DNA from 3 places in the Lysinibacillus sp. NPDC056220 genome. Region 2 is predicted to be linked to each of the others. Evidence: riboswitches for the same ligand, from Rfam matches in the RefSeq annotation. Region 2 holds a riboswitch; each other region holds the start of a gene.

Region 1 (10,812 bases), on a different contig from region 2:
AGTTGATATTTTTTTATATGTGCTCGTTTTTGAATAGCCGCTAAAATAATCATCAACAACATAGGGATGACTTTAAAGATTAGTTGTAAACTTTCTGGAATATGGGAAAAAAGAAAAATATAATACAACCCAAATAAAATAATGAATGCCATGAATAATTTCTTAACCAATATATTCAGCTCCTTTTCTATTGAAATTCTTTCTTTCTGATAGAATTCCTTTATTTAACTATGCAGCAAATGTTTTGTGAGGCGAAGGGACTCCTTCTGCGAGGTTGAAATAATCTGAACATAATGACGCCGACATGTATTTTAATATACCCTATGTATGAAACTTTTTTAGTATGTAACCGTAAATAAGAAGACAGAAAGCTTTAGGAGAGGATGAACCAAATGACTAAGCTACTACTAGCTTCTGCAGTCATTGCAATAATCGCGAGTGTGTTAGTAACACCGCTTATTACTAAGAAGCGAGAAGATGGAAAATCTAGAAAGGTGATTGGATACTTTTTTATTGGTGTCTTTGTGCTAGGGTTTTTAGCAACAGGACTCACTTTGTATGTAACAAAAATTGACGTCAATTGGCTTGTTTTCTGGCCAGTTATTATTTTATTAACGTTAATTGGTGCAATGCTAGCAAGTGGCATTGAACGAAAAATAAAAGGTGTTTTATTTTTAGCAAGCTTAGGTGTTGCAGTCTATGTTCTATCAGCACCATTATGGAACGCGAATGAGAAATTTAAGTCTTCAGAGATGAAGGAAGAAGTGGAGCTAAAGCCGTTTGATGAGACACAGACACCTGCAAGTGTTCCACCAAAATTTGCTCGTAATAAAATGAAAAAGGCATTCGGGCAAGTACCGAATACAAGCTATTATGAATTAGGTCGTTTACAAATTCAAAAAGTAAAAGGTGAATATGTTTATATCGCTCCAGTTGAATTTTCTGGATTCTTTAAATGGATGAATGGTGATACAACACCTGGTTACTTTATTATGAGTGCTACAGATTCAGCAGATAATCCTAAATTTGTAAAAGAGGAAATGAAATATGTTCCTTCAGCCTATTTAAATGCCAATTTAGAACGTCATATTCGTTTACAACATCCATTCCTTATATTCTACGGAGATGTACAACTTGAAGTAGATGATGAAGGGAAGCCTTATTACATTCGCTCATATGGTGAATTTATTTCGGGGCGTAATGGCTTTGATGTAAAAGGTATTGTCTTGGTCGACGCACTTACAGGGAAGTCGGAAGTGGTTAAGCTTGATGCTATACCTGAGTTTATTGATGGTGCAGTTTCACCAGAGACTGTAAGCTTACAGAACAGTTATTTCGGTAATTATGTTCATGGTTTTTGGAACAGTATGTTTGGTAAAAAAGATGTAAAAATTCCTTCGGACGAAGGGACAGAATCGAATGTCAGTCCTATTTTTGATGAAAAAGGCGATATGTATTACTTCACAGATTTTACAAGTCCTAAAGAGGGCGTAGATTCTATGTTAGGTTATTCCTTAACGAATGCAAGAACAGGGGAAGCAACCTATTACACAGGTAATCTAGATTCAAGCTATATGGACTCACAGGGGAATTTGCAAATTATCGAAAAGAAATTTATTGAGAAAAAATGGGCTGGTGAAATGCCAGTACTCTACAATTTTTATGGAGAAGCTAGCTGGCTGACGGCGGTGCTTGATTCAAATGGATTTTTACAAAATTATTTCATCGTGTCAGCAGCCAATCCGGAAATTTCTGTTTACGCTACTACTCCAAGAGAAGCGCTGAAGCTATATAAAACTGCTTTAAGTCGTGGAGGAAATACGGTAGATGGTAGTTCAAATGCAGAAGAGAAACAGGCTAGCGGAAAAGTTGTCCGAGTTTACAAGGAACGACTTGGTGATTTTACAACGATTTCTTTCTTATTAAGCAATGGTGAAAATTACTTAGTAAGTGCCGAAACAGAACCTTTAGCTATTTATTTACAAGAAGGTGACGAGGTTATTATCAAATATGGTGAAACAGGGGAGCAATTCCTGCCAGTCCGTTCTTTAATTATTAAAGGCTTACAATAAAAAAGTAAAAGACGATCTTGTTCGTATTTCAAGGTCGTCTTTTTTATGTTTCTTCGTTTTGAATATAGCTAAGCATTTTTTCTCGATGGTTTATAAAGAGTGTTTTTGCATGATCGTTTAATGTGAAAGTATCTTGTATGTATCCTTTTAGCAATTTTTCCTCGTATGCAAAAGACTGGTTGCCCTCAGTTTCTAAAATATAGGATAGTAGAAGAGCGTGTAATACTAACACCTCTAAATTTTGCGTATTAGTAATAAATTTTAAATTGAGGATAGAGGTATGGGCAACAAATTGATTGACATAATCTATCGCATATTTATAAACGGTTATATCTGTTTCACGTTCAAGTCGTTTTCGTAGTTGGGTGCAAGCAGCATTAAGCTCTTCAATTTTTAAAAATAAACCTCTTACACTTCTCTTATGTTGTTGTTCTAAGGTACGAGCAAGATGTTTATTGATATAGGACATTGCTTGTATAACTCCTTTCGTAAATACATAATCATTTATTAATATGAATGGAATTGTTGGAAAATGGAAGAGTCTTTTCGTTTAATTTAATATTGTACTTAATAGATATATCGAGACATAATGACTAGAGTTAATACAAAGAGGTAACGAAATTATGAAAAAAATGGGGTTATTATCATCAGATAGTAACCCCATTTCAGTGGAAGTGATTTATTTCCAGTTAAATCCTTTAGTAGCTAAAAACTCTTTTATATGTGGACGACGTTGTTCGATTAAAAAATCAGCCATTTGCTTTGTCCAATTATCGATTTTTCTGTTAGATGATCGACTATTATAATACGCTTCCATTGTCTCATTATACGCTGGTAAAAGTTCATCATACTTTTCTGAATTGTATTCATTTTCATGTAGTACAGCAGACACAGGCAACCGTGGCTTTACCTCATTACGGCGAACAGGTATGCCGATTGTTAGACCGAACAACGGGAAAACGTGGTCTGGTAGATTAAATAATTCACTTATTTCTGAAGGGTTATTACGGACTCCTCCAATATAGCAAATACCATATCCCATTGATTCTGCAGCAATAACAAAATTTTGCGCAAACAATGATACATCAGCAACTCCAACAAGGACATTTTCTGCTGAATCAGCCACGATGTCTACTCCCTCTAATTTACCAGCCATTTGTAGGCGCTTGAAATCAACGCAAAAAACAAATGCTCCACCAGAAGTATCATACTGACGGGGATTTCCAGAGAGTAATCCCAATTTTTCTTTTTTATCTGCATCTGTTACCCATATAACACTATATGCTTGTACAAAATGTGACGTTGCAGCCATTTGGGCTGTTGCGATTAATTCTTCAATAATTTCTTTTGAGATTGGATTTCCATCATAGATTCTTACTGAAGAATGGTTTCGTAATAATTCTTTAACCATTTGTCTACTCTCCTTTGTCACTTATATATTAAGAGCATAGCACGCTTTCTAATCAAAATCGATGAAGAGGGGCATATAACTATATTTAAATAGTTTGAAATGTAGAATTTATCTCGGAAAGTTAAATATTTCTTTTAATATAGATTAAATATTCTAAATAGTATAAAATTATATAATCGGCTGTTTATTTGGTTGTGCTACCAAAAATTAGAATATCCTTATGCTGAAGAGGAGTGGGGGTAGCTCTTTTGATTAAGGATAAAGCCTCCTGCAGATTTGTTTGAAGCAGAGGTAATTTTGATGACAGAGATAATGGAACCAAATACTAGTTGAACAAAAATAAAGTGGGATGGAGGAATAAGGAATGGAAGAAAAGTTAGCGAAAAAGCTTCGCCATGAGCAATTACAGGGCAAGGTTGTAACAGCAGAAGAAGCAGCATCTTGGATTAAGGATGGTATGGTATTAGGGATGAGCGGTTTCACTCGTGCTGGGGATGTAAAAGTCGTACCTCTTGCGCTTGTAGAGAAAGCAAAAAAAGAGAGCTTCCAGGTAGATATATATACAGGCGCATCTCTTGGCCCTGAGGTAGACCAATACCTAGCGGAAGCTGGCGTTATTCGCAAACGAGGACCTTTCCAGGCAGATGCTGGTATTCGTAATAAAATTAATAGTGGTGATATCACATTTGTGGATGCGCATTTATCTCATAATGCGGAGTTAGTTCGTCAAGGCATTATAGGACCTATTGATTTTGCAATTATTGAAGCGGCTGCTATTACAGAAGATGGCTTATTAATTCCTACAACTTCAGTTGGTAACTCTCCGATTTTTGTGCAAGAGGCAGATCAAATCATCATAGAATTAAACGTAGCACAGCTAGATGCATTAGAGGGCGTACATGATATTTTCGTTCCTGCACAACAAGGTAAACGTGACCCAATTCCTTTACAAAATGTGTCTGATCGTCTTGGTACAATGGGTATTCCATTAGACTTGAATAAAGTAAAAGGTATTGTAGTTTCTGACATTTTAGATGCCCCATCAACAATTGTTCCTGCTGACGAGGAAACAGATATTATGGCTAATCACCTGTTAAACTTCCTGCGTGAAGAGATTAAAGTGGGCCGTTTAACAACAAGCTTGCGTCCAATTCAATCTGGGGTTGGATCAGTGGCGAATGCGGTATTACTTGGATTTAAAGATTCTGAGTTTGAGAACTTAGAAGTATTCTCAGAAGTACTTCAGGATGCAGTATTTGAATTAATCGATGCAGGAAAAGTGAATTTTGCTTCTGCTACTTCCATTACCCTCTCTGAACAAGTAGGAAACCGTGTTTATGGGAACTTTGAAAAGTATGCGGATAAATTAGTATTGCGTCCGCAAGAAATTTCAAACCAGCCAGAAATCATTCGTCGACTCGGTTTGATTTCAGTGAATACAGCATTAGAAGTTGATATCTACGGAAATGTTAATTCTACGCATGTTTCTGGTACTAAAATGATGAATGGTATAGGGGGGTCTGGTGACTTTGCTCGCAATGCGCGTTTGGGAATTTTTGTCACTAAATCCTATGCAAAGGGTGGCAATATTTCGAGCATTGTCCCAATGGTATCGCATGTGGATCATACAGAGCATGATGTTGATGTTATCGTAACAGAGCAGGGAGTAGCTGATTTACGAGGGCTTGCTCCAAAGGAACGTGTGGGACTAATTATTGATCATTGTGCACACCCTGATTATCGTGAGCAGCTATGGCAATACTTTAACGACGCTAATGAGACAACTGGTGGACATCATACACCGCATGATCTTGAAAAAGCGCTGTCATGGCATGTCAATTACGCAAAAAGTGGAACAATGAAAGACCCAGCTTTATCAAAATAGAGTTCTAATACAAAAGGCCTTGAAGGACAGCTGCTCCCTCAAGGCCTTTTAGTTAATAAATCTATCTAAGACGATTAATGCTTTACAATAGGCCAATCCATTTCCAATAAGTTGCAGAGAACAGCAGAATTAGGAGGAAGCCGAGAATCGTTAATGGAATACCTGATTTCAGGAAATCCTTTGTTGTAAATGCTCCTGTACCGTAGGCAAGCATATTTTGTGGTGCGCTAATTGGCAATAGGAAACCAAAGCTAATAACAAATTGTTGGACGATAACAAAACCAACCTGATCTACATTAGCAGTTAATGTGGAAGCTAACACGATAAACACAGGTATAAGTGCAGAGGCTAGGCTTGTTGCACTGGCAAAACCTAAATGAATAAGAATATTAAATAATGTTACGATAGCAATGGTAGCAAGAATTGGCATTGTATCTAGACCGAGTGAACCAAAAACTTTATCTGATAACCATGATGCACCTTTTGTATTCAGTAAAATAGTTCCGAGCATAATACCAACTGCAAAGACAATGATTGTTCCCCAAGGAATATGAGGTTCAACTTCCTTCCACGAATAAACGCCGATTTTAGGCATTAGTAGAACAGCAATGGCGATAATTGTAACCGTTGTTGTATCAAATGGATGGAGCTTGCCTTCCGTAGCCCAGAAAAATAGTAAAATTAATGATGTAATGATCAATCGAATTTCAGGTGCTTTTAATGGTCCAAGCTCAGCAAGCTGTTTCTTGATGACTTCTTTACCACCATCAATATTGCTCGTCTCAGGCTTAATAAGCGTAATCATAATGAAAAATAAGGCTACTGACATAATAATCGAGAATGGGGCAGCATAAAGTAACCAAGCACCCCATGAAATATTTACATTAAATTGCTCTTGGATGAAATTTAAAGCAACCATATTTTGCGCTGCCGCAGTTTTAATACCGATATTCCAAATGGAAACGGCTTGTACAGAAGTAATAACAAGCAAAGCAGCAAGTCGACTATCACGCGGTAAACCAAATGCTGCGACCATTCCAAGAAGTATAGGGACTACTGCGCCAGCACGTGCAGTAGCTGAAGGAACAAAAAATGCAAGGGCAATGGAAACTAATATAGCACCGAAAACAATAGCTTTTGTTTTTGTTCCTACAAGTGAAAGAATCCAGAGAGCAAGTCGTTTATGCAAATTGGTAATTTGCATAGCTGCTGCTAGAAAAAGAGCAGCTGCTACTAGGGCGACAGCAGAATTACTAAAACCACTTAATGATAGTTTTAAGGCGCTAGCGGTACCTAGTTGTGCTGTGGGATCATCCATGGAGGGTGCAAGACCTAGTAAAACGGTGACGAGTGCAATAATCATTGCAGAGCTAACAGGATATGAAACGGCCTCAGTTACCCAAAGGATGACCGCGAAAGCTAAGATGGCTAAAGCGCGCTGCCCAGCTACAGGTAACTCACCGTTATTAGGTAAAAAAATAATAATAATTAATAAAGCAAAAGCCAACCCAATCCATAAAGGCTTTAGATTACGCTTCGTTGCTGCTTGTTTAGGTGAAGACATATTTTCTCATCCCTTCTACGTCTACGTAAAAATGACGGTTATTATCCTTAACATCGGTCAACAAAATGTTTTTTTAAGATAAGAATTCATCCATTTATTGTATAGAATGAAAGAAAGAAAAATATGTCAGTTTACAGCTTTAATAGTAATTAAAGAGAAAATTTGTGGTCATAAAAAATACAAATCTCTCTCGGGAAATACTATTTCTTTTTCTTGAAGGCAGAAGTAACTTTAGGCTCTGTTCCATTGGTTAAACGTTTAATATTTTCAAAGTGCAAAATAATAGCAATACCAAAAAGTAGAATGGCAATAATGGTTGGGCCTAATCCAGGAATCCATAAATAAGTAGCGGTACAAAAAACGAGGTAAAACTCTAATACACCAACAATTAAATAGTTCGTTGCGAAAGATAAAATAACAAATAGAATAAGTGCAAATAAACCAATCTTCCAATCAACCGCAAGTAAAATTCCAATGATGGAGGCAGTTCCTTTTCCACCGTTGAAGCCCATATAAAAAGGGAAATTATGCCCCAAAATAACCCCTGCAGCTATCAAGTAGGTGAGGAGCCATATTTGTTCTGCTGTTAAATGTGTTGCATCTGCTAAATAAAAATGTGCACCGACGATGGCTACGACGCCTTTTCCAATATCGATAAGAGCTACTAAAACGCCATATTTCCAGCCGAGTGAAAGCGTAGCATTAGAGGCACCAGCGTTGCCATGGCCAGCTTTTTTTAAATCAACCCCGGATAAAAATTGTGCCACTTTAGAGCCGTGAATACAGCCAATCAAATAGCCAACAACTAGAAAAAAGATCACGGCTTTTACCATAAAAATACTCCTTTCAAATTTTTTTCTAAAATAGTGTATGCGTTCATATTACGTAAAAGAGCAGACAGAAGTTTCGGAAAAAATAAAATTTAGATGTTGACAGAAAAAAACTCTATGCTTATACTTTGTAACAACGATGGAAATTGAATCTCATACTCTTATCAAGAGCGGCGGAGGGATAGGCCCTATGATGCCCGGCAACCAGTAGGTGATGAACTTACTAAGGTGCTAATTCCTACAGATTCTTACTTGGATCTGGCAGATAAGGGGAGGAAAACTTGCAACCGCAACCCTCTTCTTAGCTGAAGAGGGTTTTTGTTTTCTACAGAAAAATCCTCCTCATCTCCGGTACCATCGTAAAAAAAATAACCAAATGGAGGTACACAATGACAAATTTTAAACCAGAAACACTGCTGTTACATGGTGGTCAAGAGCCCGACCCTGTGACAGGTTCTAGAACAGTTCCTGTCTACCGTTCAACTGCTTTCGTTTTTAAAGACACTGCTCATGCGCAACGTCTTTTTGCCTTAGAGGAAGCTGGAAACATTTACACACGAATTACGAATCCGACAGTGGATGTTTTTGAAAAGCGTGTGGCTTTACTAGAAGGTGGAACAGCAGCAGTAGCACTTTCATCTGGTGCAGCAGCTATTGCATTTTCTATTTTAAATTTAGCTAGAGCAGGTGATGAAATTGTAGCTGCTAGTTCTTTATATGGTGGTACGTATAATTTATTCGCTAATACATTACCAAACTATGGTATTAAAACGATTTTTGTAGATGAAACAAACCCAGAAAATTTTAAGGCTGCCATTACCGATAAAACAAAAGCTGTCTTCGCTGAAATTTACGGTAACCCAAGCTTAAAGGTTTTAGATATTGAAGCAGTGGCTAAGATAGCACATGACCACAGCTTGCCATTAATTATTGATAGTACATTTGCTTCTCCTTATGGTTCCACACCTATTGATTATGGTGCAGATGTGGTAGTTCACTCAGCAACTAAATGGATAGGTGGTCATGGTACAACTTTAGGTGGTGTTGTTGTAGACGCTGGTAAGTTTGATTGGACTAGTGGTCGATTCCCAGGCTTTACAGAGCCGGACGCTTCTTACCATGGTTTACGCTATGGAATCGATACAGCCTCTGCAGCTTTTGCTACAAAGCTACGTGTACAGTTGTTACGTGATTTTGGCCCAACATTAAGTGCAGATGCAGCTTTCAATCTATTACAAGGTTTAGAGACGCTTCATTTGCGTATCCCTAAACATAATGAAAATGCTTTAGCTGTAGCTGAATATTTACGCAACCACCCATCTGTGGAGTATGTAAATTATAATGGCCTTGAAGATTTTCCAACACATGAGTTGGCGAAAAAATATTTAAAAAATGGCTTCGGTTCAGTGCTTACCTTTGGCATTAAAGGTGGACGTGAAGCAGGACGAAAGCTTATTGATCATGTAAAGCTGTTTTCACATGTGGCAAATGTAGGTGATGCTAAGTCGCTAATTATCCATCCAGCATCTACTACGCACCAACAATTATCAGCAGATGAACTAATTCAAGCTGGTGTAACCGAATCGCTCATTCGCCTATCAATCGGTTTAGAGGCAGTGGAGGACATCATTGCAGATTTAGAGCAGGCTATTACTCAGGCAACAGCAGTAGCTGAACAAACAATAGAAGCTTAATATAGAATAGAGCGGTGAATGTTGTAGCGTTTACGTATTTTCTCATTCGAATAGCCTCATTTGGTATATGTTAAACGTTGCTACATCCACCAATTATTGCACCCGTTCATTGTCAGAACCTTTCAAAAAATAATACCGAGTATTTTTATATGCATTATTGACTTTGTTAAAACCTTGTTATATACTTGGAAATAAGTTAAGTGTACGGAAAAACCTCTTGGAAAAGGTAACTGTTTTCATAAGTGCTCCCCCACTTTTGAATAGATAGGAGAGTAGTTACATAGCCAGTGGCTACTCTTCAAAAAACTAATGATAAAGGAGTGTTTAAAATGGGTAATGTCTATAGTGCGCAAAACATTGCATCTTATTTAATTTATGAACTAAATGAAGGCCATGTATTTGTCAACAACCAATCCATTCAACACATCCTTACATTAGTAGAACGTAAATGGCAACAAATTTTTGGTCATTCAGCGTATCAGGAACAGGTATGCACAGATGATAATGGCTTTATGGTTAAGGAAGTTTATGAGACGTATGAGAAGTATGGTGTGAGCCACATCCAGCTTCCAGCAACAGAATTTTATTTGAAATATGGTACATTTCAATTAGTGGAACGTACGTATGCAATACCAAATTTTACAGAAGAAGAAATTTGTATTGTTCAACAAGCTTTAAAACAATATCGTTATCAATTGCTTTCAAAAGCGAGCTAAAAAATCCCTCATATATTTAAGCTCATTCTCTGCTGCTACAGGGAATGAGCTTTTTTTATAGCGGTTTGATTATTTAGCTGGTTTATGGGTGTCTGAACATACATATATAATAGAAGAAAGACATCATAATTTGAATGCAAAGAGTCAATATTTGTTCAAATCTTATCGAAAAACTTAAAAAACGTATAGTAAAGGGAATGAAAACGATTTCCTTTGCACGTCTAGGGAAAACAAATGTCCTTCCTAGAAAGATTTTTCTTGTGTAAAGTATATATATACGTTACAATTTTCTTTAAGTTAAATTTCGAATTATTTGAATTTGTATTTGTTCTAACATGTACTGAATAACAAAATTTACCCCAAAAATAAGGGGTGGCTAAGGCCTGCGGTTGGTGTCAAACAATTTGACACAACCCCATGGAGAGATTGGCTTGATGAAACTGCGGAATGTAAGTTGGAGGGAATAATAAGAATGGCAACTATAAAGGCAGCGATTTTAGGATTTGGAACGGTAGGTCAAGGGATCTATCATATATTAAAGGAAAAGCGAGAAGATCTTAAAAATAAATTAGGTATTGAGTTGGAAGTAGCGAAGATTTTAGTAACAGATGCTAGTCGCGAACGCGTCCCAGGCACAGCA
Region 2 (10,812 bases):
ATAATGCACTAAAGCCCGAACTTGGTATGTACAGCAGTGCTGTCAGAAGTGCACCGACTGCTAAAATGGTAATGAGACGTTTATTGTTAACATATTTAGCGAGCGTGGGGAAGAAGAATAGATTAGACGTGGCTCTAGCGAGTAACCCACAGCCCATTACAACGCTTGCTTGTGATACTGTCAAATGTTTAGCATCCACAAGCCAGCCTGTCCAGTAGGGTAAGAATATGCCCCAAGTAATAAAAAATGTAAAGAAATTTTGAGAAAGCCATCGTTGATTATTCATAAATTTACCGTACCTCCATTTAACTATGTTGAATAATAGCACGTTCATCGCTACAATAATGTGAGATATCTCATATTTTTCAGAGGAGAGAGTAAAAAATGCATATTCTAACAGCTGAAACACGCACCCATTATCTCGAAAAATACCCTATTCATGATTTCTTCTCCTTTGACATTAATCCCTATTTAGAAGTTTGTGAATTTGACAAAGGAGAATGGATTTTCCAGGAAGGCTCTTTTCCAGAGACATTGTATTACATGATTGAGGGTAAGGCGAAGCTCTATATGACGCATAAAAATGGCAAGGTTTCACTCATCGAATATTTAGAGGCACCACGTTTTATGGGGGAGATTGAATTGCTGAATGAGGCAAGATATACAAAGGGCATTCAAACGGTATCTAAGACAATTTGTTACTCCATTACCCAATCATGTAAGGAAAAGCTACTTGCTGACGCTTTATTTTTACGACGACTTTGTGTGTTTTTAGGGGAAAAGGCCACAAAAATAACCTCCAAATATACACAAAATCAGGCATATCCTTTTGAAAGTCGTTTAGCAGCCTTTATTCAATTATCGGCTGATCAAGGTGTTTATAAGGAAAAGCATACAGAGATCTGTGAGTATTTAGGGGTTTCCTATCGCCATTTATTATATGTATTGGCACAGTTTTGTGAGGAGAAAATTTTAGAAAAGCGCAAGACAGGCTACCATATTATTGATGAAAAACGTCTCGCACATTTGGCTCAGGAGATTCAGTAGTTGGGGAATTAAAAATAGGTGGAGTATATAAACCGTCGTTCAGACTTCAAATAAAGAAGTCATGGATAGATTTGTTATATTCACTTTTTTTAATGAGCCAGCGAGCAATTTCCTTGCCGCTATAATAAAAGTCTACTTCATTAACCCTGTTTTTTTGGATGGACTTGTCTAAGGTGCTTTCCATAACGTCAAAAGGTAGAACACCGATACTTACATGCTTGTTTGGTAATAAACTTTCAAGCGGCTTCCTTACAGTTTGTATCGTTTCACTGCTTTGGTTTACAGAAAATGTAGGTAGTTCTCCTTGTGCCGTTGTTGTGCTTAATGAGTAACCAGTACTTTTCATTCAACATGCCCCCTTTTGTCGTTACATTTATTGTACAAGACTGGTACGAAAAATAGCCGTCATTTACAAGTCTTTTACGAAAACTTAAAGGTCCATGGAATATTTAGTAATTTGTAACCGTATTCATACCATCATTGGATGAAAATCATAGAAAACTGATATATATTCTTTCAAAAAAACTCATACTCAAACTATTGTGAATTTTTCTAACACGAAGTATTATTGTAGTTAGATTTAACGTGAAGGTTTTCACAAAGTCACGTAATCGTGAGGAGGAATTTTAATGAGTGCAATTCGAGTAGGTATTGTAGGTTATGGAAATTTAGGTCGTGGTGTGGAATATGCTATATCACAAAATCCAGATATGGAACTAGTAGCAGTATTCACACGTCGAGACCCTTCAACAGTAAACGTAGCAAGCAATGCTAGCGTATATGTAGTAGAGGACGCTGAAAAATTCCAAAATGACATTGATGTTATGATTCTATGTGGGGGCTCAGCAACAGATTTACCAGAGCAAGGTCCACATTTTGCTCAATGGTTTAATACAATTGATAGCTTTGATACACATGCGAGAATTCCTGAATTTTTCGATGCGGTTGATGGAGCAGCTCAAAAATCTGGTAAAGTATCTGTCATCTCAGTTGGTTGGGATCCAGGTTTATTCTCATTAAATCGTCTATTAGGAGAATCTGTATTACCAGTTGGTACAACGTATACGTTCTGGGGAGATGGTCTAAGTCAAGGTCACTCTGATGCAGTTCGTCGTATTGAGGGCGTTAAAAATGCTGTACAATACACTTTACCAATTAAAGAAGCAGTAGATCGTGTACGTAACGGTGAAAATCCAGAGCTAACAACACGGGAGAAACATGCTCGTGAATGCTGGGTTGTGCTGGAAGATGGCGCAGATGCAGCAAAAGTTGAACAAGAAATTGTGACAATGCCTAACTACTTCGATGAATATAATACAACTGTCAACTTCATCTCTGAAGAAGAGTTTAAAGCAAACCACACAGGTATGCCACATGGTGGTTTTGTTATTCGAAGTGGTGATAGTGGTGCAAACGATAAACAAATTCTTGAATTCTCATTAAAACTCGAAAGTAATCCAAACTTCACATCAAGTGTTTTAGTTGCTTATGCACGCGCAGCACACCGCCTGAACCAAGCTGGTGATAAAGGGGCGAAAACAGTATTTGATATCCCATTCAGTCTGCTTTCACCAAAATCAGCGGCTGAATTACGTAAAGAATTATTATAATTACAGAACTAAAACCCGATTATCATTGATTTGATGATAATCGGGTTTTTTATTTATCTCCATCAAAACTATTAAAATATGGTAAACTGTCAATCATTTAATAACCTGAATTTTTGTAACCTTACACAAACGGAGGTTATCGTTTACATGACAGATATTATCATTGAATCTAAATGTATAGCTCCAAATCCATCCAATTATTGTACTAATCGAGCAACTCTTATGAGAACATTAATAAAATGTCATCAGCATACATGCACACTTATTCATAGTGGAGCAGGATATGGCAAGACAACCATCCTCACTCAATTTCTATACCCGAATCTCGACGTTTTTCTTGGTATAGTATTTCCGATGAAGTTGATACGGTTTTACCCTTTTTAAGGCATCTTTTTCTCAGTATACAGCAAATTGTACCTAATTTTGGTCAGACATTTGATACATGGGACCAATTATCTCGCTTTCCAAAATGGAGGAGCTCAATCGCTGGTACAAGCTGTTTATCAACTGCTTATGTAACATAGATAAGCCACTCCTAATTGCTCCGTTGTTGGCTATGAGGATGCCTTTCCAATCATAGGAAAATTCCCAAAAGCAACCTTCGCATCATTAGATATGGCTGGTCATAATTTGCAAATTGAACAACCTAAATTGTTTACCAATCTAATAAGTGAATGGTTGGATTGTGTGAAGGGTGGAAAAGGGAGGCGTCACATACAATGATAAAAATAATGAAATAGGACTAGTAGGTGACACAGTAATTTTACGAGAATTCAATGAACATGACTGGGCAGATGTTCATCAATATGCCTCACAAGAAATTGTCTTTCAGTATCAAGTAAAGACGGGGGTTACTGTATTTTTAAGACTATATCTTTAAAAATTCTCCATTAGTAGAAGTTAAAAAAGCCAAGATAGCTGCTTATCGCTTATTAGTGGAACTACCAAACACATCTACTACCTCTTTAGCGAAAACCCGAAAGATATAATCGACTTCCTGTTCTTTTGTGGCAATTCCATAAGCGATCCCACCTTGCTTTGACCCTTGAAGATACCACATATGATTATGGTCTTGGTCTACAGATGAAAAATCACCGTTTTTCCAACGATTCAATACATCCAAATATTGTTCACTATGTTCGTAATCATCCATATTTTCCTCTACCATTTGCAGCAATGTGTCAATTCTTTCAGGCGTAATCATAATAGATGATTCTTTCTCATCAGCCATTATTTTTTGATGCGACATTTGTTGAAGTACTTCTTCTACTAAATTGTCAACAAATGGTTCATCTCCACTTTTCCATTCATCCATCCTTTTGGAGAATACTGGGTTTTCCCAACCGAAGTTCGTATCTACTGTCGATACAAATTCTTCCTGGACCTCCTTTTTGGAACGGTTATCTAATTCGCTGTTAGTACTTTTATTAGAGGTTGCTTGTTTATAATTCTTGTCCATTACTAAATAGGTTCCCCCTATGCTTAACAACGCCGTTACAACAACGATTCCTACTACATGTATCCATCTCATTCATTTTTTTCTCCTTTTACAATTACTACTAACATATCGTGTGAATGGTCTTGTGTAAATAAATCGTCAATTAAAGCGTAGTAAAGTCAAGGACGCTTATTTGTCCACATCTCTTCCCATCAGACCAACATATCAGTAAAATAGAGTAGGTTAGGGGGATTGTCTTGTGAAAGATCAACGCTTTAAAATTGCGCATCGAGAGGCACTTATTGGAATTGGACTAGTCCTTGTGAACTTTGCGATTTGGTTTGGCTTTGCATATGGACTAGGTGCAGGGGATCCCGCAAATTATTCGTATGTTTTGGGTTTTCCTGCTTGGTTTTTCTATAGCTGTATCGCAGGGACAGGCTTTATGATCCTGCTCGTCTGGATCGTTATGAAGCTCTTCTTTAAAGAGGTTCCATTTGATGATGGGGAGGAGGAGCGCTAATGCACTGGCAAGTTGTATTTCCATTGCTATTATTTCTAATTATTATTTTTGGAATTGGACTCTGGGCCAATAAACATGTTCGCTCCTCTAACTCGTTTCTACAGGAGTATTTCCTTGGTGGTCGAGAAATGGGTGGATTTATTCTAGCGATGACCATGATAGCTACCTATGGTAGTGCGAGCAGCTTTATCGGAGGGCCAGGAGTAGCTTATACGAAAGGACTTGGCTGGGTACTACTTGCCATGGCACAGCTACCTGCGGGCTATTTTGTCCTGATGATTTTAGGGAAGAAATTTGCTATTATTGCTCGTCGTTACCAAGCTATTACGCTCATCGACTTTTTACGTGAGCGCTATAAAAGCCATGTCATTGTCATTCTGTCTGCTATTAGTATCATTGTCTTTTTATTTTCAGCGATGATGGCACAGTGGGTAGGGGGAGCCCGTTTAATCGAGTCTTTAACAGGCTTACATTACACGGCAGCATTGTTTATATTTGCGATATCAGTATTAGTGTATGTTATCATTGGTGGCTTCCGAGCAGTTGCTTTAACAGATACTGTTCAAGGTACGATAATGGTCATTGGAACTGTTATTTTATTAATCGGAACTATTATTGCAGGTGGAGGCATCGATAAAATTATGTCCTCGCTGGTCGCAGAAAATCCCCATTTCGTATCTCCATTTGGAGCAGAAGGGGATTTAACGCCTCTGTATGTTTCAACTTTTTGGATATTAATTGGTGTAGGTGTGGTGGGACTTCCCCAAATTGCCGTGCGTGCGATGAGTTATAAAGATTCTAAAAGTATGCACTTAGCGATTATTATTGGTACGATTGCTATTGGGACCATTATGTTTGGGATGCATCTAATTGGTGTGTTAGCACGACCTGTCCTACCTGGCATCGACATTGGTGATAAAGTCATGCCACTCTTAACATTGAAGGTGCTGCCGCCATTTTTAGCAGGGATTGTCTTAGCAGCGCCAATGGCCGCTACCATGTCCACTGTCAATGCATTACTTATGCTAGTAAGCTCTACGGTTGTCAAAGACATCTATCTAAATTACATGAAGCCACAGGCAAGTGATGCCGAAATTAAACGCGCAAGCTTTATTGTAACGACTGTGATTGGCTTAGCAGTGATCGTCTTTGCACTCCATCCACCTGATTTATTAGTGTGGTTAAATTTATTTGCATTTGGTGGGCTTGAGGCAGTCTTTATTTGGACGGTAGTTCTCGGATTATACTGGAGGAAAGCAAACAAATATGGCGCCATTGCGTCCATGATTTCAGGTATGGCTTTATATATTTTCATCGACCGGTTCTATCCGACGGCCTTCGGTATGCATACCGTTACGATTCCAATTGTAGCTTCCCTTATTATTTTTGTAATCGTAAGTCTTGCTACTAGTCATAAATTTAAGGACGAGCACTTCGTCATATAATGTAAAACAACGCCGCAAATTTTGGACTGTGGCGTTGTTTTTTTATTAATGAATCATATAATCGTAGGCATTTTTTGCAAGGAGTGTCATTGTCACAATAATAAAAAGCGTCCGGACAAAGCCGCTTCCTTTTTGAATGGCCATACGAGAGCCAAGCATAGCCCCTCCAATTTGAGCAACCCCCATGACTAAACCATAGACATAATGGATTTGACCTAGGTAAGCAAACATACAAACACCTGCCACATTACTTGCTAGATTTAAAAATTTCGCATTTCCTGCCGCCTTTAAAAAATCAAAGCCAACAAGCAAGAAGCTAAAGATTAAAAATGAGCCCGTTCCTGGACCAAGAAACCCATCATAAAATCCAATAGCAAATAATAGCATCATAAATAAAAATAAGTGGGTTTTCGACAGATTTTTTACCGTTGAGACAGCGCCCCAATCTTTTTTAAAGATCGTATAAATCCCAACAGCTGCCAGCATGATAAGCATTAATGGTTTTAGTAGAGCTGGGTTAATTAAATGAACAGTCCATGCACCACATAATGATCCAATGAAGGCGAGAGGGAAATATTTCAGCACAGATCGAATTTCAAGCTGACCAGAACGGTAAAAGGAAATGGACGAAGTAAGTGAGCCCATTGCGCCTGCTAACTTATTGGTTGCCACAGCGGCGGCTGGATTTAGGCCAACAAACAATAGAGCTGGTAAGGAAATTAAACCGCCACCTCCAACGACTGAATCGATAAATGCCGCCAGAAATCCAAACGAAATTAAAAGTATTAGAATATGTACATCCACATCAAAAACCATGTCTTACACCTCATTTTAATTAGTTACTACTGAAATAGTAACTAATTTATTTGAAGCTGTAAAGCCTAACTTTTTCATTGGCAAATGTTCACAACAGTAGCCTATAATAAAAGTATGGAGGGATGATATGGATGAATTAATCGCCCAATTAAAAGAACTGGGATTGACAGAATATGAGGCAAAGGCCTATACAGCACTCGTACAAAATAGTCATGTCAGTGCCTATCAAGTTAGCAAAAACTCTGGGATTCCAAGAGCTAGAATCTATGACATATTAAATGGTCTTGTTGAAAAGGGATTCGTACTGAAAGAGGAAACGGCGGATCAAACGACTTATTCTTCTATTCCTGTCGAGATGTTTTTGCAGCAAATTCAACAGCGCTGGCAATCGAATTTTACATCGATTAGTGATCAGTTAGAAAAACTAGAAATGAAAGAACAGGAAGCGGAATCTAAAGTATTAATGCTAAAAGGGAAGCAGACGATCGTTAATTATTGTCAAACCTTATTAAAAAAAGCAGAGACAAAAGTCATCCTATCGATGTGGGAAGATATGTACGATACCTTACGTGAGGATATTGAAGAGGTATCTCAGCATGTGGAGGTGCATGGCATCACTTTATATGTCGAGGAACATCTAGCATCTATAGACATGCACAGAGCCACACACTATACGAGAAAGACTTCTACACCTCATTGGTTTATTTTATCGGTTGATGGTCAAGAAATGATTTATGGTCACTCGCCATCCAACCAAGAAACCGCATTTATAACGAATGACCCTGTGCATATTTATTTACTAGAGGATTATATTTGGCATGATGTTCTTATCAATAGACTAGTAAAACGCGATGATAATGAACTGGAGGACTGGATTGCTAAAGAACGTAAAGCATTTTTCTTAGAGTAGTTATAAGGGAAGGGGAGCATCTTGAAAAAATGGATGTTGCCAGTATTACTTTATTTATTATTGATGGGTGGATGTGATTCTGCACCGCTGCCGGTTTTTCCTAAGATTCAAGAGCTAACAATCGTTCCTGACCATATCCAACAACATATTATAGCTACAGACAGAATTCAGTTATTGTATGAAGATGACGTGACGTACTATCTTGTCATGTTTTCAAAAGGAAATGTGCTAGCAAGTGTAGCAGCTAATGAAAATAGGTTAGTCATTCATTTCAAGGAAGGAAGCGAGCAAAAGAAAGAAGCTCTACCCTATGTCTATGCCATCAACAAAAGCGCGGAGCTGACTATTATCGAACTGTATATTAACGGCAAAAGCATGCCGATAGATCGTATTACCATGCTGTAATAAAAAACCGAAATCCCTAAAAAGAGATTTCGGTTTTTATTGATATTAATAAAATACTTTATCTACATTGTATTTGGAGCGGAACGTATTAATCGCATACGTTTCATAAATTTCACGTTCCATAGGATCTTCTACTTCATAGACTTCAATTTTGAAGACCTCGTCACGATAGTTTTTCATCGGAGATACATTGTCTTCAAAATGTTTTTTTATGCGTTGGCGAATTTTACGTGCTTTGCCGACAAATAATAACTCATTCTTTTCATTATAAAATAAGAAAATGCCGCCTTTATCACGTGTGATTTTGTGGAAGTCGATGAAACCAAAGTATGGTGTAATTGGGACATCACCTGGTTTTACATCTTGTTCGCGTTGGCGAATAACTACATCTGGTTTTGGAAATTCAATATTAATCAAAGTATTCACGTTCCTCTCTATTACTAAAGATATATGGTAACATAATAGCGGCATGTTTACCATAAAATTTCATGTAGAATAACCATATACAGCAAGCTTAGTGTTTATCAAATGAATGTAGAACATGCATAGGAATAACAAAATATTCTATGAATTATTGATATTCTAACTAGTCCATGTTACAATTCAAAATAATTAAATAATCTTATCAAGAGAAGCAGAGGGATTTGGCCCGATGACGCTTCAGCAACCTCTAACAAATGTTAGAAAGGTGCTAATTCCAGCAAAGGTTTTTCCTTTGAGAGATAAGAGTGAACGTGAAAAAAATCCTTCTCATTCTATCTCATATGGAATGTGGAGGATTTTTAATTTTTTTAGAAAAAGGAGCAAAAAAGAGAGGGGAATGCTAGATGCCAATTAATATTCCGAAAAATTTACCTGCTGGGGAGCATTTACGTGAGGAGAAAATCTTCGTGATGGAAGAGGATCGTGCGAGAACACAGCAAATACGTCCATTAAACATATTAATTTTAAATTTGATGCCCGAAAAAGAAAAAACGGAGCTACAATTATTACGTTTACTAGGAAATACACCATTACAGGTCAATATTACTTTTTTAAACACGGCTACTCATGAATCTAAAAATGTCAGTAAATCACACTTACAATTATTTTACACAACGTTTAACCAAATTCGTCACCGACGTTATGATGGTATGATTATTACTGGGGCACCTGTAGAAAAAATGCCATTTGAAGAGGTTAACTATTGGCAGGAAATTGCTGAAATTATGGATTGGTCTAAAAAGAATGTGACATCCGTGCTACATATATGTTGGGGGGCACAGGCTGCGTTATATCATCATTATGGAATAGGAAAAATAGAGCTTTCTGCTAAATGCTCCGGCGTTTATTCTCATGTGATTACTGATTTAACAGTGGATTTAGTACGAGGCTTTAGTGATTTATTTACAGCCCCTCATTCTCGCTATACATCTGTCTCGATTGACGAGGTTCGCAATCATCCAGACTTACGCTTATTATCCTATTCAGAGGATGCAGGTGTGTTTATCGTGCAATCTAAAGATAATAAAAACATTATGATTACAGGTCATTTAGAATATGATGCGACAACACTGGCTGATGAATACAGTCGCGATGTTGCCAAGGGCATTGATATCAACGTTCCAGTAAACTACTTCCCAAATGATGATCCAGAAAAGGAACCGATGAATACATGGCGTGCCCATACACATTTATTGTTCTCCAACTGGTTGAACTACTATGTATACCAAGAGACACCATATGAATGGGACTTTGTGGACGAAATTGAATATCATATTTAAATAACAATGAAAAAGTCTAATTTCTTCGCTAAGTAGCTGAAGGAATTAGACTTTGTTATTCTAAATTCTTCTTGTCAGAAACCGTAATATCTGGTTTAGCCTGATGGTTCTGATTGGAATCTGTAGCAACATCGTTAGTTGGATTATTTTGATTGGCATCCATATTATTAGGTTTCATCTGATTATTCTGGTTGGAATCTGTAGCAGCATCGTTAGTTGAATTATCTTGATTGGCATCCATTTTATCAGGCTTAGTGTGATTATCTTGGTTGGAATCAGTAGTAACATCGTTAGTTGGATTATCTTGATTGGCATTCATATTATTAGGTTTCATCTGATTATCCTGGTTGGAATCAGTAGTAGCATGGTGAGTCTGATTATCTTGATTGGCATCCCTATTATTAGGTTTTATCTGATTATCCTGGTTGGAATCAGTAGTAGCATCGTTAGTTGGATTATCTTGATTGGCATCCCTATTATTAGGTTTCATCTGATTATCCTGGTTGGAATCAGTAGTACCATTGTTAGTTGGATTATCTTGATTGGCATCCATTTTGTCAGGTTTAGTGTGGTTATCTTGGTTGGAATCAGTAGTACCATTGTTAGTTGGATTATTTTGATTGGCAGCCATATTATTAGGTTTCATCTGATTATCCTGTTGGGAATCCGTATTAGCGGGGTTAGGTTGATTTCCTTGATTAACATCCGTAATACCACCCACATCAGTTACTTGCCCCTGATTAGCATTCGCAGCCGCATTCCCTTGTGATTTTCGATTACGTATGACGGCTACAATAAGTAGCAGGATAGGTAATAAAATGGTAAAAATAAATGAATAGATAGGCCAAATTTCAT
Region 3 (10,812 bases), on a different contig from region 2:
TTTTGTCAAACTGATTTAATTTAGATGAAGTATTTTTAAGATATGATAATATACAAGATACATGTAAGTTTTTCTAAAGGGATTAGAAGTAGGTGATATGAATGAAATATAGCGTCATGGTAGAGTATGCATTACACAGTCTTGTCTATTTAATAGATGTGCCACCAGAGGAAAGTATCGGAATCAAGGATCTATCCGAATTTCAAGGACTATCCGAAACATATTTATCAAAAGTATTAGGTAAGCTATCTAAAGCAGGTATTGTCAGTTCAGTATCTGGTGTTAAAGGAGGATATAGGCTTAGTAAGAGGCCTGAAGATATTTCTTTTTGGGATGTTGTAAAGGCTGTAGAGGGTGAAAGTCCCATATTTCAATGTAAGAACATTAAAGCGAATTTTGCAAACAAAACTGGAAATTGTGATTCCTGTCCGTCAGCCACATCTGATTGCACCATTAATATAGTAATGTTAGAAGCTGAAGAACAGATGCGGAACTATTTACGAGGGAAAACAATTGCATGGTTAGAAGAAGAGCTTAATCGCACCTTGCCTAGTGAACGCATAGCAATGGCAAAGGAATTCTTCCACAAGAAAAATAGGTAACTCCCAAAAGTACAAATACCGAAACAAAGCACAGCCTCTTAGTGACTGTGCTTTGTTTTATTATTCATTATCGATTAAATCTTACAAGACGTTCAATTGGAAGACGTGAAGAACCATAAGCAGGTGCCGCCGCTTCACCAATTGCTAATAATAAAATAGGTATTTCATTTGCAGGTAATTCCATGTATTCCGCAAATTTAGCTTTATCAAATCCGCCCATTGGAACTGTATCAAAACCCATTTCTTTCGCCAATAGCATAATTTGCATGGACACTAAGCCAGCGTCAAAGTGGACGATATTTTCTAATGTTTTAGGCGAAGCTGAACTATACATTGTGAATGCGTCCTGTGCCAGTTTTTTGGCAATCTCTTCTGGCATATAACCTAACTCCACATTTTTTGCATAGATTTCCTCAGCATTTACATACATCTCAATATCGCCAATGACAGCAATAATAGAAGAGGCAGTTTCGATTTGCTCTTGATTGAATGAAAAGAAATTAATATTTTTTTGTATTTCCTTATCATCAATAACAATAAATCGCCATGGTTGCATATTGCTTGAAGAAGGAGCTGAAGTAGCGTCTTGTAGTAGCTGCATGATTGTTTCACGAGATATTTTAGTATTCGCATTGTATTTACGAACAGATTTACGTGCCTGCATAACTTGTTTTACTGTTGTAGTTGATAACATATGATTTCCCTCTTTTTCAAAAAATTTAAACTGCTTTAATTGTTACATTGATATTGCCCATTGTCGCTTTTGAATAAGGACATACAGTATGTGTTAGCTCTAATAATTGCTGTGCCTCTTCCAACTCTACCCCTTCAATATGACCTTCGATGTCCACAGCAAGTACATAATCAAAAGTAGCTTGCTCCATTAACTTAACGGTTACTTGAATCGTTGAGGCATGTTTAAGCTTTTTTTGGCGTTTAATTAAATCTAACGCACTATTAAAGCAGGCACTATAACCCGCAGCAAATAATTGTTCTGGATTTGTCACATTGTCTAATTTTGAACCTGGGGGTGCAATTTTTAAAGATAGTGATTGATCCTCTGCATAGGATGTACCACTACGCCCACCCTCATTAATCATAGTAGTTGAGTATAATTCTTTCATCATCAAAACTCCTTTTCTATATCCAATATTTTAAATTGTAAACAATTTAATTTTTACAAATTGAATTGTACACAATTTAATTGCGTTTGACAAGTAGGAATTTTATTTTTAATATAAATGTTAATAGAAGAACATGAAGAGGGGATTTTTATGCCTAATCATTTAGATAATCAACTATGCTTTCTTTTGTATGCCACATCAAAGGAAATCATTCGACACTATACATCATTATTAAAGCCATATGATTTAACATATACGGGTTATATTACCATTTTAGCATTGGAGGAAAACGAACAAATAACAGTGAAAGAATTAGGACAGCGTTTATTTTTAGATTCAGGTACATTAACACCATTACTAAAAAAATTAGAAGCAAAGGGATACATTTGTCGTGAACGTTCCAAAGATGATGAACGACAAATGCAAATCTATTTAACAGAGGAAGGTAATAAGGTTCGTCGAAAGCTACCTGAGGTATCACGTCAGGTCATGAAGCAATCTAATATTTCAGAACAGCAATTTATTCAATTGAAAAATGTTCTACAAGACATCATACACAATGATTGGGCCTTGAAAGACAAAAATTAAGCAAAGATCGTATCACCTAAAAATTTTGATTCATGCTAGTGGTAATAATTTTATACAGTCAACAGATAGAACCGTCATTGGACATTCCTTTCTTCCAACGACGGTTCTTTTCAATGGGCAATTTGTTAAACACATTCACTTATCTCCCCTCCCTTGATCCCGCAGTTCGTATCCTAGGATTTGGTCCAAACAAACTCACCAGCATATGGATGCTCTGATGAAATACTAAATTTTATTGGGTTCATGGACAAAATCAAGTACTATAATGATAATAGGACGTTTTTTAAAGGAAGTTTTAAATGAAGAATAGATTTTCAATTGGAGAAATGGCAAAGCTACATAAAACCACCATAAAAACCCTTAGATATTATGATGAAATTGATTTATTAAAGCCTATGTACACAGATAAAAACAACGGTTATAGATACTATTCAACAGAACAATTTGAGCAATTAAATACTATACATTATTTAAAGGAATTAGGTTTTTCATTAAAGGAAATTAAAGGACATTTGGATCACCGAGATATCGACGACTTTTTGCATCTCTTAGAGGAACAGAAACGATTAACCGAGGAAAAAATCCAAGAACTAGAACGAATTAAACGAAGGTTCCAAGATCGAATTAAGGATATTAAATTAGCACAAGAGATAAAGGCATTGGGAGTCCCTTTCATCATGGAAAAACAAGAGAGAAGAATCGTACGATTAATGGAAAAAATCAGTTCTGAACCACAATTGGAAGTTTCTCTGAGACAGTTAGAGAATTTGTCCAATATGAATTCTTCTATATTTATTGGAGGCGTTGGCCTAACCGTAAGTAGTTGCCATCTATTGGATAACCAGTTTCATGAATACAACTCTATATTTATTGTAGTCGAGGAAGAGGATCGGCAAAGTCCTTTATTGACCACGCTACCCGCAGGAAAATATGCCTGTATTTATTTTAATGGCAATCATAGTCATTCTCCTGTACATTATAAATCCTTACTGAATTTTATTAAAGCTCACGGTTTCCAAGTAATCGGAGATTCTATTGAAAGAACAATAATTGACCATTACATTTCAGGAAGTAAAGAAGATTACTTGACAGAAATACAAATACCAATAAAATGTTGACCCTCCCCTTACAGGAGGGTTTATTTTTTTACGTAAGAACAATTTTTAAAGGAGAATGAAAAATGTTAGGAACGATATTTAATACAATGATGATTATAGTCGGAAGCATCGTTGGAAGTATTTTCAAAAACGGGATAAAGGATGAATACCATCAAATCCTCATGCAGGCCATGGGATTAGCAGCGATGGGAATAGGTATAAATGCACTAGTTCAACATTTACCTGCCAGTAAATATCCGGTACTCTTTATTGTCAGTCTAGCTATAGGCGGATTATTAGGTCAAAAACTTAATTTAGAATCAAAATTTAATACGTTAGTAAATAAATACTCTAAGGGGAATTTAGCTGAAGGATTATCGACGGCGATTTTATTATTTTGTATTGGATCATTATCTATATTAGGTCCAATAGAGGCTGCATTAAAGAAAGATTATACCTATCTGCTTACGAACGGTATATTGGATGGAATTACTTCGATTGTTTTGGCCACTACATTCGGTATTGGGATAGCTATTTCAGGTATTGTATTATTTCTATGGCAAGGCTCCATTTACTTAATAGCTAGTTTAATGGAGAATTCCATCAATACTGACCTTCTAAATGAATTGACGATTATAGGAGGTATATTGATATTAGCGTCTGGTTTAAGTATTTTAGGTATAAAAAAATGTAATACCTTAAATCTTTTGCCATCATTAATAATCCCTATTATTGTGTTTTTGTTTATACATTAAAAAGCCATCCAAAAACCTTATGTCTAATTTGCTCAGGCACAAAACAATTGCGTGCTTGGGCTTTTCCGCTTTTCTTAAGAAATCTTCATAAATATTCTCTCTAATTATTAATAATTTCCATTTACACTATAAAAGTCGACATTACTAAGAATTCTCTCACCTGAGATGTAGCATTTGAAAATTATTATTTGATAAAGGAGTATCACACCTTGGGAATTGCAGAAATCATGAGCAATATTAAAATTTTGATGTTGCCAGTCATCCTAATTATTGGCTTTGAGTTTTTACTAATTGCACTTTATTACTTTTATTATCAAAGGCGACGAACAGATCGCCATAAACAAATCCCTGTAAAGAAGCTTCTTCTTGGCGCAATGTTTATCGGATATATTGTGTTTGTTTTAGAGCTAACAGTTATTGGTCGTGGCACTTCACATTACATGCAGATGAACCTACAACCATTCAGCGGTTATATAGACGCGTGGAAAAAATACTCTTTACGTGATCTCCAAAATTGTCTATTTAATATATTAATGTTTGTGCCATTAGGAATGTTCTTGCCTTTACTTATGGCTAAATGTAAAGAGTTTAAGTGGCTACTTCTAGTAGTGGTGGGGGCAACAGCCTCTATTGAAACATATCAAACACTTTCAGGAGCAGGGATTTTTGAGCTTGATGATTTAATCAATAACTCACTTGGGGGTATTATTGGCTATCAATTATACAAACTTGCAGTTTCTATTTCCAATCACAAAAAGGTCAAGGTGAAAAGTCTGATTGGAAACCTTGCTATCCCCCTATTGATGGGCTTAATTTTTATCGTTATGAGCATTGTCTACGCCCAACAAGAGTTTGGTCATTTAGCAATAAACGCTTATACAAAATCAAAAATGTCAGATGTTCATGTATCCACTTCATTGGAATTAAGCGCAGCATCAATTGTTGCTCCTGTCTTTAAGAAAAACGTTAAAAATGATGACGTAAAAGACCTGTTACAACAGAAATTAGGATTATTAGAGGTGAATACATCTAATAACCAGGACAATGACGAGACTTTATTGGAAGATAAAAATGAGGTCCCCTATACATTGATTACAAATGATTCCGAGGGCCAATGGTGGTTAACCGAAAATAATTATACCCCAGAGCAAACTTCAGCTGTAGGGCAAGAAGATAAGGCGAAATCATTGATGGATGAACTTGCTTTACTACCTCAAGATGCAGAATTTGCTGTACAGGAGAATGGTGAATTTGAATGGACATTACCAGACCGCACCGATGTACATAAAGATTACTGGACTGGGGATGTTAGTCTTGGTCTTAAACCGGATGGTCACGTGTATTCATTAACCTACAGCCTTCATGAAAATCAATTTATACGAGAGGTAAACATACTATCTCCTACAGAGGTATATGAACGGATCAAGGAAGGCGATTTTCCTCAAATAAAGTATAATGCGCTCGTTCAGGAGGAAGACCTTATTATAAAAAAAGGAGACCATATAGAGATTGATTCAATTGAGCTTTCGTATATGTATGATACAAAAGGTTTCTATCAGCCCATATACAATGTTGCAGGAAAGTTCAACGGCAACGATTGGTTTACTTTAATTCAGGCAAGAAAGTAATAGCTCATTCCGAATATTTGGCTCCAATTAACGGACAACCGGGCTTTCCATTGTAATGGGCTCCGTATTGGAATGAATTATCCCCTAAAAAATTGACTGCTTCCTAAGAGTGGAGCATGTTAGGTTTGGTAGTATATTACTCAAATATTAAAAATGACAAAAGTCATCGAGAGTGAACTTCTCGATGACTTTTGTCTACAGTCTGAAAGAAAAGTTTAGGCCTTCTTTTCTTTCGGGTACCCAATGAGAATAGCTATCATACCACAAATACCAATAAGAATAGGATAGAACGAGTATGGTAAGATACTCACTGGCGATATTTTGGCAACGCTTGCGGCTACTAGGAATTGAGCTCCGTATGGGAGAAGACCTTGAACCGTACAGGAGAAAATATCTAAAATACTTGCGGACTTTTTCGGCTCAATCTCATACTGATCAGCAATATTTTTGGCAAGCGGCCCAGCAATTAAAATAGCAATTGTATTATTGGCTGTAGATAAATTAGTTAGGCCCACAAGACCAGCTATACCTAATTCAGCGCCCTTCTGCGATTTAATCCTGCGTGTTACAAGGCGGAGCAAAAAGTCAATTCCTCCATTAAATTTAATAACCTCCACCATTCCAGCTATTAATATAGCTAGAAAGGCGATTTCAAACATACCTTCCATTCCTTCGCCAATTTTTTGTATAAGGCTCATTAGGTGATAGCTGCCATCTGCTAAGCCAACTGCACCGGCGAGGACAATCCCTAATGCAAGAACGAGGAAAACATTCATTCCCGATAACGCTAAAATAATCACTAAAACATAGGGAACAATTTTTACCCAATTATAGCTTAAATGCTCTACTTGAGCTGTTCCACCGGATGTCATAAACCCTAAAATAATGCTCGTAACCATAGCTGCCGGCAATACAATCCAAAAATTGACCTTAAATTTGTCCTTCATTTGCGCTCCTTGTGAACGAACGGCAGTAATAGTAGTATCTGAAATAAAAGATAAATTATCACCAAACATTGAACCGCCTATAACCGCTGCTATCACTAAAGCAATAGATAGCTCAGTCTGATCGCTTATCCCAACTCCTATGGGCGCCAGTGCAACAATTGTCCCCACTGACGTACCCATGGATAGAGAGATAAAACAGGCAATGATGAATAAACCTACAACAAGCAAGTTTTGAGGAATAATTGATAATGCAAAGTTAACAGTGGAATCTACGGCCCCCATCCCCTTGGCTACCTCTGAAAATGCCCCTGCTAATAGAAAAATAATAACCATCAGCATGACATTTAAATTTCCAGCACCTTGGCAAAAAATATCAACCTTCCGTGAAAACGATTCTTTTCGATTCATCGCTAGAGCCACAGCTCCCGAAATGCTAATAGCTACAATAACAGGGAAGGCATAAAAATCACCCGTCATAACCCCTGAACCAATAAATAAAATTATAAAAACAACAAATGGGATTAGCGCCCATGGATTCTCTCTCCTCATTGTTTACCTCCCAAAAATTAAAAATCAGCCCTATTTTTGTTTTTTCACCATAAAAAAGGCCTCATCTTGAAATAACAAGAAGAGGCCTTATAGTTAAAACGCTCCTCTTATCTATCAAGGACATTGCTTGCTGGATTTGGCACAGTAACTTAATAGTTCCGCTGCCGAGATTTCATCGGGCCAGTCCCTCCATCTCTCTTGATAAGAAGAAAAATATTATATTATATTTTTGACACAATATTAAAATACTAAAATAAAACATCCATAATTGCAACATGTTTTTAATTAGAAAAATTTTCTTGGCACTATCTTTAAGGTCCAGAATTCAACTTTTTAGATTAATATGAAGCTTTGTATAGACACATACACCGAAAATATAAATACGCCAACTAGAAAACAACCATATAATTTTCTCTCTCTCCCAAACTCTTTAATTCCTAATATTAACATAAATAAACCTAGGAAAAGGATCATTAAGAAATTTAGGCGGTATTCATATGTAATAAGTCCATAAATGGAAAGCGTGATGCCTATCGTTGATAAAATAATTTGTACTGTTTTTAACAAAACGATTCCTCCCTTTTTGCTTAAACAAATACTGTCAGTTATCTAACTTTTTTTGAATAAATAAATTCTATGATAGGTGATATGACCAATGTAAACCCAACGACTAAGAACAAAGGATAATTTTTCATGTCATTTAAATTGGAGACACCCTCTGAAGCAAAAAAAATTAGACAAGCTAAAATCATTAAAACATACTATCCAATTTTAGCATTGTGTGCTTCAATATGCTTATCCAGTTCATCTTTATCTTCTTTAATATCGCTATGGTTACCCGAAGAAGAATAAGGAAATAAAGCTAATTATAATAGAACCTCCATCAATTATTCCGAAACGAATCCATCTGTAGAGGGTAAAACTAACAATGTACAAACATATACAATGACTAAAAGACCGATTAATTTTTTCGATTGATGCATCCTTTGTCTAACCTCTATAGTGACAACTATTACCATTTAAAAATTGATTTATAATTTTAAAAAATCCAACAATACCCATTTAAACAATAATTTGTAAAATTCGGTTCGCTCAAAAAATCTATCCCTTTATGGCAAAACGGGCCATGGGAATTTCAGCTCTCGCCTCTTTTTCACAACTAATGACATTCGATTAACAAAAAATAACTTGTTGGAAGTATGGCTACGTTTGTAAGATAAGGCTAGCTTGCCTCATAAATTAATGTTCTTGAAATCTCAGATAAAAACAAAAAACCAGATGCTCCTCATAGAAGAGCGCCTGGTTTTATTGTGAAAGTGAATCTTACTAATTTACTTAGTTTTGATTCGTATTAATACTACGCTAAGTTAAGGCGTTGAACAAGTTAAAATATTTTCCAATCTAATTTTTGGGGGAATTCTTGTTTTTTCGAGCATAGGATTTACTCATTGCTATGTAATTTTCTAAAGTTCATGATTTTCATAAAAGTAGAAAGCCAACAAAAAAGACTAGATGCCTACATAATTATGTAAGTTCTAGCCTTTTAAGTGAAAGTGAATCTTACTAATAATATTGCTTAGCTTTAGATTCAATTATGAATACGAAAAAACAGCTAAAAAGTTTCACTATTTGTCCTATTTTTTCGTATAAAATAGGATTGTCTGCACAAAAAGACCAGGAAATCACGGAATAAGTGAATCCTGGCCTTTTTGTGAAAAGTGAATGTTACTAGCTTGCTTTAGTTTTTGTATTCTACTAGTAAGGTAGACGGTTGACGTTGCGATAAGTTACATAAAATTTAAAAATATTTTTTAAGCTTTTACTTGAATAGCAAAATCCCGCTGCCCCACCTAGTAATAACGGAAAGTTATACCTCCCTTTTGACATTGTATAGCTGCCTTTTCCAGTGTCTTTGAATGGAGATGGTTGCTGTAAAAAGAGGTATGAAATTTCCCATTTGCAGTTGTAGCACATATATCATTCACCAGAAGTCTACGGTGCATTTCCACTTCCTCGGGATTGCTCCTTGCTGAGAATCTTTTCTTTTACATGAATCAACTTCATCCGACGACTTTGCAGAATGAAGTGGGTGCCAATTAAGACTCACAATTACGAGAAAAGTGACTCTTTTGAAACAAGGCTTTCAGTATAAAAAAACATTTTTTAGTCACTTAGGTGTCTCCTATTACTTAACGAAAGAACAACTGGCTAGCTTAATAGACCATCTTTTTGCCCTAGTTATAGTAGGCAGTTCACTTGTCTTGGACTATGGTGATGAATCGTTATTTAGGAAAAAGGTATCTCTAACAGAGTAGAGAATATGGTGAAGATGGCGGCAGCTGGTGGTGAACCAATGAACTCATGCTATGAGGAAATGAAGAAGACACTAGATCAATCAGGGCTACTCATCTATCTCTATCTGCAATTCAACAGCTTTATTTTCAACATCAAACTGATTATCTATCCGCTTTTGAAACAATCCATTATCTTCACATTGTTAAAAAGTAAAGTATAATCAAATCATTTTTAAAACAATTCTTAATTTTCTATCTATTTCCCAGGCAATTAACTATTTCGATATAATATTTATGTATATGATAGTAGTGTAAAGCTAATTAGCCTTACACCTCCTAGATTTGTTACTAGGGTCACTGTTATAAACAGTGACCCGCTTATGATTGGCAACCCCCTAAAGGATTTCCATCTAGATCATAGAAGGTGAAAAATTTTATTTGTCCTTCTCCTCCGATAGGATTTACTTCCACTTGTTGCTCTACTAGTGATTGGTAGGTATCTTCAATAGTTGAAGATAGGAAATTGAAGTATTTCCCTACCCCAAAATGATTATCTGGAAAATGTAATGGTTGATGATTCTCCGTTTTGACTAAACATACGACCGTAACAGATTGTTCCCCTATTTTCATGACCGCTGCGTCTTCTTCTATATTTAAAAGCTTAAACCCAAGCTTTTCCTCATACCATTTAACTGATAATTGAGGGTCCTTTATCGGGATAAAAATGGCCTCTACTCCATTTAATAATGATCGCATCCCTTTTTTCCTCCTATTTAAAATGATGTATATACTTTTTTCTATTAATAGACGCTTTTGTCCTCTAAAAAAATTTCCCCCGTACTCCTCTTCTTGTTTATTTTCCCTATTATTTGCTTATCCTAATTAGTATCGGAAATGTCTTAGCCCTTTTCCTAGAGGAGGTGCCAATCATTAAACACACGGTGTCATTCTTTCTCCTACTTCTAACCGTTTTGTTGTTAACTGGATGTTGGAATAAGCGAGAGTTAAATGAATTAGCTATTGTCACTGCTGTTGGGGTCGATAAAACAGACGAATTTATAGAGCTATCCATTCAAATCGTTAACCCAAGTCAAATAGCGACGAAGAATTCAACAAGCTTTCAAGTCCCTGTTGTTACCTATCACGCAAAAGGGAAAACCTTATTCGAAGCTATTCGGAAATTAACAACGCAGACGCCAAGGAAACCCTATTATGCACATACTCAAGT

What was found. A riboswitch is a leader RNA that binds a small molecule or an ion and turns the genes downstream of it on or off. The one in region 2 is predicted to bind S-adenosylmethionine.
Region 1: it holds a riboswitch for S-adenosylmethionine, as region 2 does, so the genes downstream of both, ACOZBY_RS17840 (O-acetylhomoserine aminocarboxypropyltransferase/cysteine synthase family protein) here and metA (homoserine O-acetyltransferase MetA) in region 2, are expected to answer to the same signal.
Region 3: it holds a riboswitch for S-adenosylmethionine, as region 2 does, so the genes downstream of both, ACOZBY_RS09620 (Na+/H+ antiporter NhaC family protein) here and metA (homoserine O-acetyltransferase MetA) in region 2, are expected to answer to the same signal.

Annotation. Positions count from the first base shown of each region.
Region 1 covers NZ_JBMOXD010000006.1:127,828-138,639, forward strand. Annotated here, with positions in the region: gene ACOZBY_RS17805 (lysoplasmalogenase) at 1-170, opposite strand, end outside; gene ACOZBY_RS17810 (membrane protein) at 393-2,072, shown strand; gene ACOZBY_RS17815 (hypothetical protein) at 2,116-2,541, opposite strand; gene chrR (class II chromate reductase ChrR) at 2,752-3,483, opposite strand; gene ACOZBY_RS17825 (succinate CoA transferase) at 3,848-5,368, shown strand; gene ACOZBY_RS17830 (DASS family sodium-coupled anion symporter) at 5,451-6,932, opposite strand; gene ACOZBY_RS17835 (glycerol-3-phosphate acyltransferase) at 7,133-7,765, opposite strand; SAM riboswitch class I at 7,921-8,034, shown strand; gene ACOZBY_RS17840 (O-acetylhomoserine aminocarboxypropyltransferase/cysteine synthase family protein) at 8,152-9,456, shown strand; gene ACOZBY_RS17845 (hypothetical protein) at 9,786-10,172, shown strand; gene ACOZBY_RS17850 (homoserine dehydrogenase) at 10,645-10,812, shown strand, end outside.
Region 2 covers NZ_JBMOXD010000003.1:36,749-47,560, forward strand. Annotated here, with positions in the region: gene ACOZBY_RS10255 (MFS transporter) at 1-286, opposite strand, end outside; gene yeiL (transcriptional regulator YeiL) at 385-1,047, shown strand; gene ACOZBY_RS10265 (hypothetical protein) at 1,094-1,393, opposite strand; gene ACOZBY_RS10270 (diaminopimelate dehydrogenase) at 1,677-2,657, shown strand; gene ACOZBY_RS10275 (hypothetical protein) at 3,352-3,537, shown strand; gene ACOZBY_RS10280 (DUF6241 domain-containing protein) at 3,580-4,188, opposite strand; gene ACOZBY_RS10285 (YhdT family protein) at 4,355-4,618, shown strand; gene panF (sodium/pantothenate symporter) at 4,618-6,063, shown strand; gene ACOZBY_RS10295 (TSUP family transporter) at 6,109-6,879, opposite strand; gene ACOZBY_RS10300 (TrmB family transcriptional regulator) at 7,007-7,789, shown strand; gene ACOZBY_RS10305 (hypothetical protein) at 7,811-8,194, shown strand; gene ACOZBY_RS10310 (nucleotide excision repair endonuclease) at 8,240-8,611, opposite strand; SAM riboswitch class I at 8,814-8,923, shown strand; gene metA (homoserine O-acetyltransferase MetA) at 9,022-9,957, shown strand; gene ACOZBY_RS10320 (endospore germination permease) at 10,013-10,812, opposite strand, start outside.
Region 3 covers NZ_JBMOXD010000002.1:935,112-945,923, reverse strand. Annotated here, with positions in the region: gene ACOZBY_RS09655 (Rrf2 family transcriptional regulator) at 102-602, shown strand; gene ACOZBY_RS09650 (nitroreductase family protein) at 670-1,296, opposite strand; gene ACOZBY_RS09645 (Ohr family peroxiredoxin) at 1,322-1,726, opposite strand; gene ACOZBY_RS09640 (MarR family winged helix-turn-helix transcriptional regulator) at 1,877-2,314, shown strand; gene ACOZBY_RS09635 (MerR family transcriptional regulator) at 2,614-3,432, shown strand; gene ACOZBY_RS09630 (DUF554 domain-containing protein) at 3,495-4,166, shown strand; gene ACOZBY_RS09625 (VanZ family protein) at 4,376-5,794, shown strand; gene ACOZBY_RS09620 (Na+/H+ antiporter NhaC family protein) at 6,010-7,290, opposite strand; SAM riboswitch class I at 7,395-7,498, opposite strand; gene ACOZBY_RS09615 (DUF3953 domain-containing protein) at 7,624-7,857, opposite strand; partial or broken gene ACOZBY_RS09610 (SAM-dependent methyltransferase) at 9,417-9,798, shown strand; gene ACOZBY_RS09605 (VOC family protein) at 9,963-10,340, opposite strand; gene ACOZBY_RS09600 (Ger(x)C family spore germination protein) at 10,505-10,812, shown strand, end outside.